4 regions of the Aristaeella lactis genome follow, and region 1 is predicted to be linked to each of the others. Evidence: predicted binding sites of a transcription regulator. Region 1 holds the regulator's gene; each other region holds the start of a gene.
The links. Region 1 encodes HrcA, which represses chaperone genes, less so after heat shock. Its sites were predicted from a motif close to TGTTAGCACTCNNNNNNNNNGAGTGCTAACA; they were not measured.

Region 2: JYE50_RS10415 (Hsp20/alpha crystallin family protein) is a predicted target of HrcA. The motif match lies at 1,244-1,274, and genes of this name have one in related genera.
Region 3: JYE50_RS05045 (co-chaperone GroES) is a predicted target of HrcA. The motif match lies at 1,256-1,286, and genes of this name have one in related genera.
Region 4: htpG (molecular chaperone HtpG) is a predicted target of HrcA. The motif match lies at 1,099-1,129, and genes of this name have one in related genera.

Annotation. Positions count from the first base shown of each region.
Region 1 is NZ_CP069421.1:698,080-700,285, forward strand. It holds gene JYE50_RS03295 (outer membrane protein assembly factor BamE) at 1-524, shown strand, start outside; gene hrcA (heat-inducible transcriptional repressor HrcA) at 678-1,730, shown strand; gene grpE (nucleotide exchange factor GrpE) at 1,742-2,206, shown strand, end outside.
Region 2 is NZ_CP069421.1:2,227,094-2,229,299, reverse strand. It holds gene JYE50_RS10420 (ABC1 kinase family protein) at 1-1,177, shown strand, start outside; gene JYE50_RS10415 (Hsp20/alpha crystallin family protein) at 1,393-1,830, shown strand; gene JYE50_RS10410 (putative ABC transporter permease) at 1,955-2,206, opposite strand, start outside.
Region 3 is NZ_CP069421.1:1,055,073-1,057,278, forward strand. It holds gene groL (chaperonin GroEL) at 1-765, opposite strand, end outside; gene JYE50_RS05045 (co-chaperone GroES) at 939-1,223, opposite strand; gene mutY (A/G-specific adenine glycosylase) at 1,474-2,206, shown strand, end outside.
Region 4 is NZ_CP069421.1:2,441,348-2,443,553, forward strand. It holds gene htpG (molecular chaperone HtpG) at 1-987, opposite strand, end outside; gene JYE50_RS11375 (hypothetical protein) at 1,222-2,206, shown strand, end outside.

The sequences.
Region 1 (2,206 bases):
CAGACTGGTTCAGCACGCCGACCGCAACTCCCTCGCCTGACGCGTTCCGGTTTCGGGACGGAATCCGCTGGGGCATGAACAAACAGCAGGTACAGGCCCTGGAACCAACCCCTATGACGGAAAGGAATTCGGACGACAACACCCTTTCCATTATGAAGACAAACGGTAAAGTGACTGTCAGTCGGTTCACAGCAGACCTTGTGTTTATGTTCCGGGAGGACAGGCTGCTGATGATCACCTACGAGTTCAAAAGCCAGACACTGGCGAATGATTATGCCTATCTTTCAGCGGCGCTCAGTTCACTGTACGGTGAAAAAGCGCCTGCAGAGCCCATGAAGATCAAGGCACTGATGGACGGGATCAATCCGAATCTGTACAAGACGGAAATGATCCGGGAACCAGGCGTATGGACGACATCCGACGGAACAACGGTTTACCTTTACTACTATTCCTCTGACGCGTTTGCAATCATGTATGTATCTCCCGGGCTGGGAAGCCGGGTATACCAGACAAACGGACTGTGATCTTTCACAGTCCGTTCACATTTCCACACAAAGAATTCACTGAAAAAAGGCATGGAAACTATTGACAAAGAACAGGCTTGGTGTTACATTATGCCTGTGGTTAGCACTCGCATGAGTTGAGTGCTAACAATGACCCGGAAAGGAGACGGTCAGATGCAGATGGACGAGCGTAAAAGACGGATTTTACGCGCTATCATTGACGATTATATCCTGACCGGCGTTCCGGTCGGGTCCCGTACGATCAGCAAGAAATACGAAACAGGCCTGTCTTCCGCCACGATCAGGAACGAGATGAGCGACCTGGAGGAACTCGGTTTCCTGGACCAGCCCCATGTATCCGCGGGCCGCATTCCATCCGCCAAAGCCTACCGGCTTTATGTGGATTCCCTGCTTCAGGCCGGTATCATTCCGGATGACAGCGCGGAAAGCGTGCTGGGTCATTTCAGCGGAAGGGTTCACCAGATGGAAGACGTGATCGACCATGCGGCACGGGTCCTTTCCAGCCTGACCCAGTACACCGCGGTGGTGCTTTCCCCGAAGGGAATGGAACCGCGTCTTCAGACCATCCAGCTTGTGCAGATCTCCATGGGCAGCGCCCTGGTTGTGATCGTAACCGATCAGGGAGTGATCCGTGACAGCGTCATCCGCATCAGTCCTGATGTGGACGGGGATACGCTGTACGCGATCTCAAGGACACTTACCAACGAACTGCGGGGATGCACACTCAGTGAAGCATGCAGGACACTGCCGGAACTGATCCGCCGGATGGAAGGCAATGATGAAGTGCTCCGCGGCCTGTACGGGTATTTCACCGAAGGTCAGCAGACCCCCATCATCACTCATGTCGCCATCGGAGGCACAAGCAATATGCTGAATTATCCGGAATACAGCGACGTGGATAAGGCCAGGAGCTTCCTGAGCCTGATGGAAACGCGGGATAAGCTGGCGGAGATCGTGCGCGGAAACGGTGAACTTGCCTTTACGGTCAGGATCGGACCTGAAACAGGTGTCCCGGAAATGGCAGACTGTTCCATCGTAACAGCGACCTACTCCACGAGGGGCGGACAGCAGGGCACCATCGGCGTGATCGGGCCGACGCGGATGCGCTATTCCAGGGTTATTTCAATCCTGAATATGATGGGGCATCAGCTGACGGATATGTTCACCGGAGAGGATGAAGATCATCCGAAGGATCATAAAGGATGAAAGGCAGAAACATGAGCAAGAAGAAAAACGAAGCATTCGAAACTCCGGATGAGCTGAAGAACGGAAACCCGGAAGAGGAACAGAACATCGAAGCAGCCGGTGAGGATACTCCGGCGGAGAAAACAGAGAAGGAAGATCCGGTTCAGAAAGCGCTTGATGAAGCAAACGCCAAGGCGGCTGAGTACCTGGCGCTGGCCCAGCGTGTGCAGGCGGATTTTGAAAACTTCCGAAGACGGAACGAAAGCGTGAGGGCAGATGCCTACGCGGACGGACGTAAGGATACGGCGGCGCTGATGCTTCCGGTGCTGGACAACCTGGAACGGGCTGTTGAAGCAGCTGCGGGAAGCCATGATGACGCACTGAAAAACGGTGTGGAGATGGTGCTGAAGCAGATGACGGATGCTTACGGGAAACTGGAAGTGAAACCCATTGACCGGCTCGGTGAAAAGTTCGATCCGAACCTGGAAAACGCGATC
Region 2 (2,206 bases), 1.5 Mb from region 1:
GCGAAAAGACTTCGTGCTTCTCAACAAGCTTGTTGACCTGGTGAACATCGTCGAGGAAGATTCCGACGAACAGGTCATCGACTTCAAATCGGTGATCAGAGAGGTTGAACGTGTTACCAAAGCTGAACTTGATTTCCGCGTGGAGGCAGAAAACACACGTCTTTTTAGGAAGAAGTGCATTGATGACGAAGAACTGATCTCCTGCCCAACCGTCATCGATGAGCTGACCACCGAACGCATCTTTACCATGACCTATATCGATGGCTGCTCTGTCGCCAACACGGAAAAATTGACTGCGGATGGTTGCGATCTGGATGAGATCGGGCGCGTGATTGTGGACAGTTACCTGCATCAGGTGCTGGACGTAGGCACATTCCACGCCGATCCGCATCAGGGCAACATCCTGGTCAGCCATGGCAAGCCCTATTGGATCGACTTCGGGATGATCGGGCACGTCACGGACAAGGATATCGATTTAATCCAAGACGCGGTCAAGGCGCTGTTGATCCAGGATGCTGACTCTTTGGTCAACGCGGTCATGGGTATGGGCGCTGCTTCGGAGAAAACCGACCGCACTATGCTTACCCGGGATGCAGAAATGTTCATCCAGAAGTATATGAATGTGAAGAGCGTCAGCGACATCAATGCGATCGAGGTGTTCGACGAAGTGATGAGCTTGGCTGCCAAAAACCACGTTTCTATGCCTGGCAGGTTCACCATGCTCGCCCGCTCCCTCACCACCCTGGAAGGCGTCATTGAGCAGCTTTGCCCTGACCTGAACATATTCGATATGCTTTATGATAAGCTGAAGGAGCGTGCGCGGCAGAATATGAACATTCCGCGTGAGCTTTTTGAGAAAGGGCAGGAACTGGTCAAGGCGGGTAAAAAGGCAGCAAGAATCCCTCTCCTCGCTTCTGAAGTTCTGGAGGGTATGGTGAAGGGAAAGACGAAGGTGCGCTTCGAGTTGTCCGGCTATGAGGAACCCCTAAACCGGATCTTCCACTTCCTGCGGTACACCGTACTGACGCTGGTGGCTTTGGTACTGTTCATCGGATCCTGCATTCTTTGCACCACCGATTTCAAGCCGATTCTACCCAACGGAGTGCCCCTGCTGGCTGTAGCCGGGATCGTCTTTTCCATCGCGTTGGCGATATTCTCGATCAAAAAGCTGAAATAGCTGACATTTGTCGTAGCACGATGGCACTCTAAGGTTGCCACATAGAAAAGAGAAAAAAATTAAAAAAATTAGCACTCACCTCTTGACAGTGCTAACAATATGACTATAATATGTGCTGAACAAAGGAACAGCGATCCAATAAACCACCGTCCCAATGCTCAAAATCAACATGGCGTGGCTGCCATGGCGGCCCAACACCCAAGGAGGTAAGAGTTATGTTGATGCCGAGTATTTTTGCTGAGAATTTGTTCGATGATTGGTTTGATTTCCCGTCTTTCCGGAACATGGATCGTCAGCTCTACGGCAGGCACTTTGCCCGTGAGATGAAGACCGATGTGCATGAGCATGATGACCATTACGAAGTGGACATTGACCTGCCCGGCTTCCAGAAGGATCAGATTCAGTTGAGTCTTGAGAATGGTTATCTGACCATCACGGCCACGAAAGAGGTCGAGAAGGATAAGACGAAGAAGGGCAAGACCATACGTCAGGAGCGTTACGACGGAACGCTGCAGCGGAGCTTCTATGTGGGCGATGCGCTTACGGAGGAAGATATCACCGCAAAGCTGGAGCATGGTGTGCTGAGCTTGAACATCCCGAAGAAAAACGAGAAAAAGCTTCCTGAAAAGAAGCTGATCGCGATTGAAGGATAATGGGCTCTCATCCCAAGCAAGCTAAACCAACCGCATGGCTCATCATGGAAACATGGTGAGCCCTTTTTCTATAAAAGAAAGCGTATTAATTATATAATGCAAATATTGTTACTGATTGATGCTTCTATTTCCTTATAATATTCTCGATCTTAGTAATGGGTCTGTTCTCCAGCCTTTCCAGATCCGCATCTATTGTCGCTTTCAGAGCTTTTACTTCCTCGTTCGCCGTTTTTTCATCGTATAGCAATGCAATCAAATTTCCCTGTCGCTCAATCAGACTGGCTTTAACCAAAGCTGTTGGCTCAGCGATTTGCCCAACCTTTTTTGTCAGGTCCTGTGCTCTTTGTTCTGCCTCCTTCTTAAGCATTTCTGTCTC
Region 3 (2,206 bases), 360 kb from region 1:
TTCGCCTTCAACATCCTCAGCGATGATCAGCAGTTTCTTGCCGGTCTGCACAACCTGCTCCAGAACGGGCAGGACTTCCTGGATGGCACTGATCTTCTTGTCGGTGATCAGGATCAGCGGATCGTCCAGAACAGCCTCCATCTTTTCGGTATCGGTGACCATGTAGGCGGAAGAGTAGCCGCGGTCGAACTGCATGCCTTCCACGGTGGTCATGCCGGTGGTCATGGTCTTGCTTTCTTCAACGGTGATAACGCCGTCAGCGCCAACGGTCTCCATAGCGTCGGAGATCAGCTTGCCGATGTTCTCGTCAGCAGCGGAGTTGGCGGCAACCTGGGCAATAGCCTGCTTGCCGTTGATGGGCTGGCTCTGTTCCTTCAGGCCTTCAACAGCGGCGTCGGTAGCGCTCTGGATGCCCTTGCGCAGGATCATGGGATTCGCGCCGGCAGCCAGGTTGCGCAGGCCTTCACGGATGATGGCCTGGGCCAGCAGGGTGGCGGTGGTGGTGCCGTCGCCGGCAACGTCATTGGTCTTGGTGGAAACTTCCTTCACCAGCTGGGCGCCCATGTTTTCAAAGGGGTCTTCCAGCTCGATCTCCTTGGCGATGGTCACACCGTCGTTGGTGACCAGGGGAGCACCGTATTTCTTGTCCAGGACCACATTGCGGCCCTTCGGTCCAAGGGTGATCTTCACGGTATCGGCCAGCGCGTTAACGCCCTTTTCCAGGCTCCGGCGCGCTTCTTCGCCATACTGAATCTTCTTAGCCATAGCTCATTACTCCTTTATTATCTTTCTCTCATGTTCTGTCAGGCAGATCAGTCAATATAGCCTTCATACACATGGAGTAAAAAGTATTCATCACATTCGGCTTTAGCCGAATATTTCACATTGAACCGCACAGCGGTTCAATATTTCACCTTGTTGAATAATTTGCAGGCAAATTATTCAACAACAGCCAGAATATCGCTCTGTCTTACGATGATCAGTTCTTCTCCGTCCACCTTCACTTCGGTGCCGGCATACTTGGAATAGATAACTTTCTCGCCCGCTTTCACGTGCATGGTGATCTCTTTACCGTCCACGTTTCCCCCGGGACCTACAGCGATAACAATAGCCATCTGGGGCTTTTCCTTAGCGGCGCTGGTCAGGATCAGGCCGGATTTGGTGGTTTCTTCTGCTTCGCAATTCTTGATGACAACACGGTCACCCAACGGCTTCACAGTCATGGATTAATTCCTCCTGTCGTTCGTTTGCTTGTTTTTAGCACTCAAACTGATGGAGTGCTAACAACCAGAGAGTAATATAATGCTTTTACCCTTTTTCCGCAAGTGTTTGTCCGCCCGTTATCATGTATTTTTCTTGTTTTTACGTTGATTTTCTTTTGCGATCTCCCGTTTTCGCCGTATTTCTTCGTTTCTCCTGCTGAAAGCCTTGTGTTACAATCCTTCTGACCTGTTCGGAAGGAGCTTTTGATATATGCATCCGCTGACCGCTGCCCTGCTTGACTGGTATGACCGCTGTGCCCGGGATCTTCCCTGGCGCGGCTTTCATGACGCCTACCGTACCTGGGTCAGTGAAGCCATGCTGCAGCAGACTCGTGTGGAAACGGTTCTTTCCTATTATGATCGTTTTCTTTCCCGCTTCCCGACCCTTCCTGCCCTGGCGGAAGCCCCGGAAGCGGATGTCCTGAAAGCCTGGGAAGGTCTGGGTTATTATTCCCGTGCCCGGAATCTCCATAACGGAGCCATGGATGTCATGGAACAGTACGGCGGTGTCCTGCCCCGGGATCCGGAAAAGCTGAAGAAGATTCGCGGCATCGGACCCTATACCGCCGGTGCCATCGCCTCCATCGCCTATGATGTCCCCGTTCCCGCCGTGGACGGCAACGTCATCCGCGTTCTCTCCCGTATTTACGGTATCCGCACGGATGCCCTCCAGCCGGATACCCGGAAACATATTGAGGAGCTGGCCGCAGCCCTTGTGCCGGAGGAGCGCCCCGGGGATCACAATCAGGCCGTCATGGACCTGGGTGCCACTGTCTGCGTACCCGGTACGCCGGACTGTGCTGTCTGTCCCCTTTCCGCCTTCTGTGACGCCTGTAAGGCCGGGGACGCGTCGGATCTGCCCGTCCTGCCTAAGGCCAAACCCCAGAAAGTCATCCCGTACGCGGTTCTGCTGATTCGCTCCGGCGATCGCGTCCTCATGCGCC
Region 4 (2,206 bases), 1.7 Mb from region 1:
TTCCGGAATGACCTCCTTGATGTTGTCCGCTACAAACACCTGGCCGGCGAACAGCTTGATCTGGCCTTCGTGGGTACCGAAGTCATTCTTAAGTTTCGGGAAATACAGGATGCCCTTGAGGTTGAAGGGATAGTCCACATTCAGGTGGATCCAGAACAGGGGATCGTCAAAGTCCATGAAGACCTTGTGATAGAATTCCTTATATTCCTCATCCTTGCACTCCGAGGGCTTCTTCAGCCACAGGGGCGCGGTATCGTTGATCTGCTGGGGCTTCGGAACTTCAAGCACCTTTTCGGTTTTCTGCGTACCGTCCTCATTCTTTTCATCCCCGACAGGCACGTCCTTTTCCACGGGCTTCGCGTTGGCGTCCTCCAGCATTACCGGATAAGTCATATAGCCGCAGTAGCGGTTCAGGACTTCCCGCACTTTCCACACGTCCAGGAATTCCTTTTCCTCTTCCGTAATATGCAGGATGATATCCGTACCGTGTGCTTTGCGCTTGCCTCCGGAGAGCTCGAAGCTCATACCGTCTTCAGACACCCAGTGGACCGGATCCGCCTCTCCCTCGCTGCTGAGAGTCTGGATCTCCACCTTGTCGCTGACCATGAAGACGGAATAGAAGCCCAGGCCGAAGTGGCCGATGATATCGCCTTTCTCCTCCGGTTTTTCATTTTCAAACTGCTTCATGAATTCCGCGGCGCCGGAGAAAGCCACCTGGTTGATGTACTTGCGTACCTCATCCGCGGTCATGCCGATACCGGTATCGGAGATGGTGATCTGCTTCTTTTCCTTGTCCACGGTAACGGTAACGCTCATGGCCTCCTCACTGTCCGGATGAAGCATCCGGAACTTTGTGATAGCGTCGCAGGCGTTGGAAACCGCTTCCCGCAGGAAAATATCCTTATCTGAATACAGCCAGCGCTTGATGACCGGCATTATGTTCTGCGCATCAATGGATACGGAACCTTTTTCTTTTTTCATTGCCATTGTAACCAGCCTCCTCATAGTAGAGATAAATGCTGCCCGGCAGTCCTTGCCGGGCTTCAAATCCTTTTGACACAAGTATTGTAGCACCCCGGTATATGAATTGCAAGAAAAAATTAGCACTCTCGCATCGAGAGTGCTAATCCGGTGAATTTTTATTCCTCGGAAGGATTTTCTGTCAGGATTTCGTTCTATATTCAGAGCCCATTTCCGGGTAATCATAAAGGAGAAACGAACGTGAAAAGGAAACTGTATGCCGAACTGATCATATTAATCCTCCTGGCTTTATGCGCCGTGTCTGCCTGCGGGGCCGCGGAAAGCGACACGCCGGAAGAGCCCGATTATCTGCAGATTGCCGTAGACGTTGTACGGGAACAGTATCCCGGAATCGATCCGATGGATGAGACAGAATACTGCCTGTTTGACATCGCAGGTCTTTCAGACCGATCCATTGAGTTCACCACAAAATCCATACAGCACGGAGGCATCTCCGTCGATGTATCCACGGACGGCAAGGTCCTGAAGATGAACGTGGATTTGGAAGGTCCCAGCTGTGATAACCTGTTCGACCGGTACTGGAAGATCCATGGTTTTTTCGGGTACTGGAGCCAGGATCTCTGGGTGCAGCTGGACCGGGATAAGGAAGGTCTGGAAGCCGGTACCATCGACGGAAAAGTGCTGCAGGCAACCCATTTCCCGGAAGAAACTTCAGTGAAGATCGGGCATGAGGAAGCACAGCAACTGGCAGTCAAAGCGACCGGAAAACCGGAAACCGAGGTGAACACCTGCGTACTGGTGGATGCCAGTCCCCATCCGGTATGGATCATGCGGCTTCTGATCACCTGTGACCTTCTGATCGGTATTGACGCTGAAACCGGCGAAACCGTCTTCACGGAAGAGTATTATGTGGACGAAACACCCGTATACGCTATGTATTCCATGCCGGAAACCCGGTATGAGTTCGAAAGAAAGTTTTCGGGGGCCGCACCGTCACCGACGCCGCAGCCTGACGGAAAACCATGGTTCTGGGGAATGGATTATGTTCCGCGAGATATCTGGGAACAAGCGGAAGCATTCATGACCGCCAACAGGATCGACCCGGATGACAGCAACAAACTGGCGGAAGAATGGGACAGGGCCTTCGGAATAATCGACTTCTGGCCCCAGGAATATCAGGCATTCTATTCCCTGTTCGTTAATTCCGAAAGAATACCGGATATTC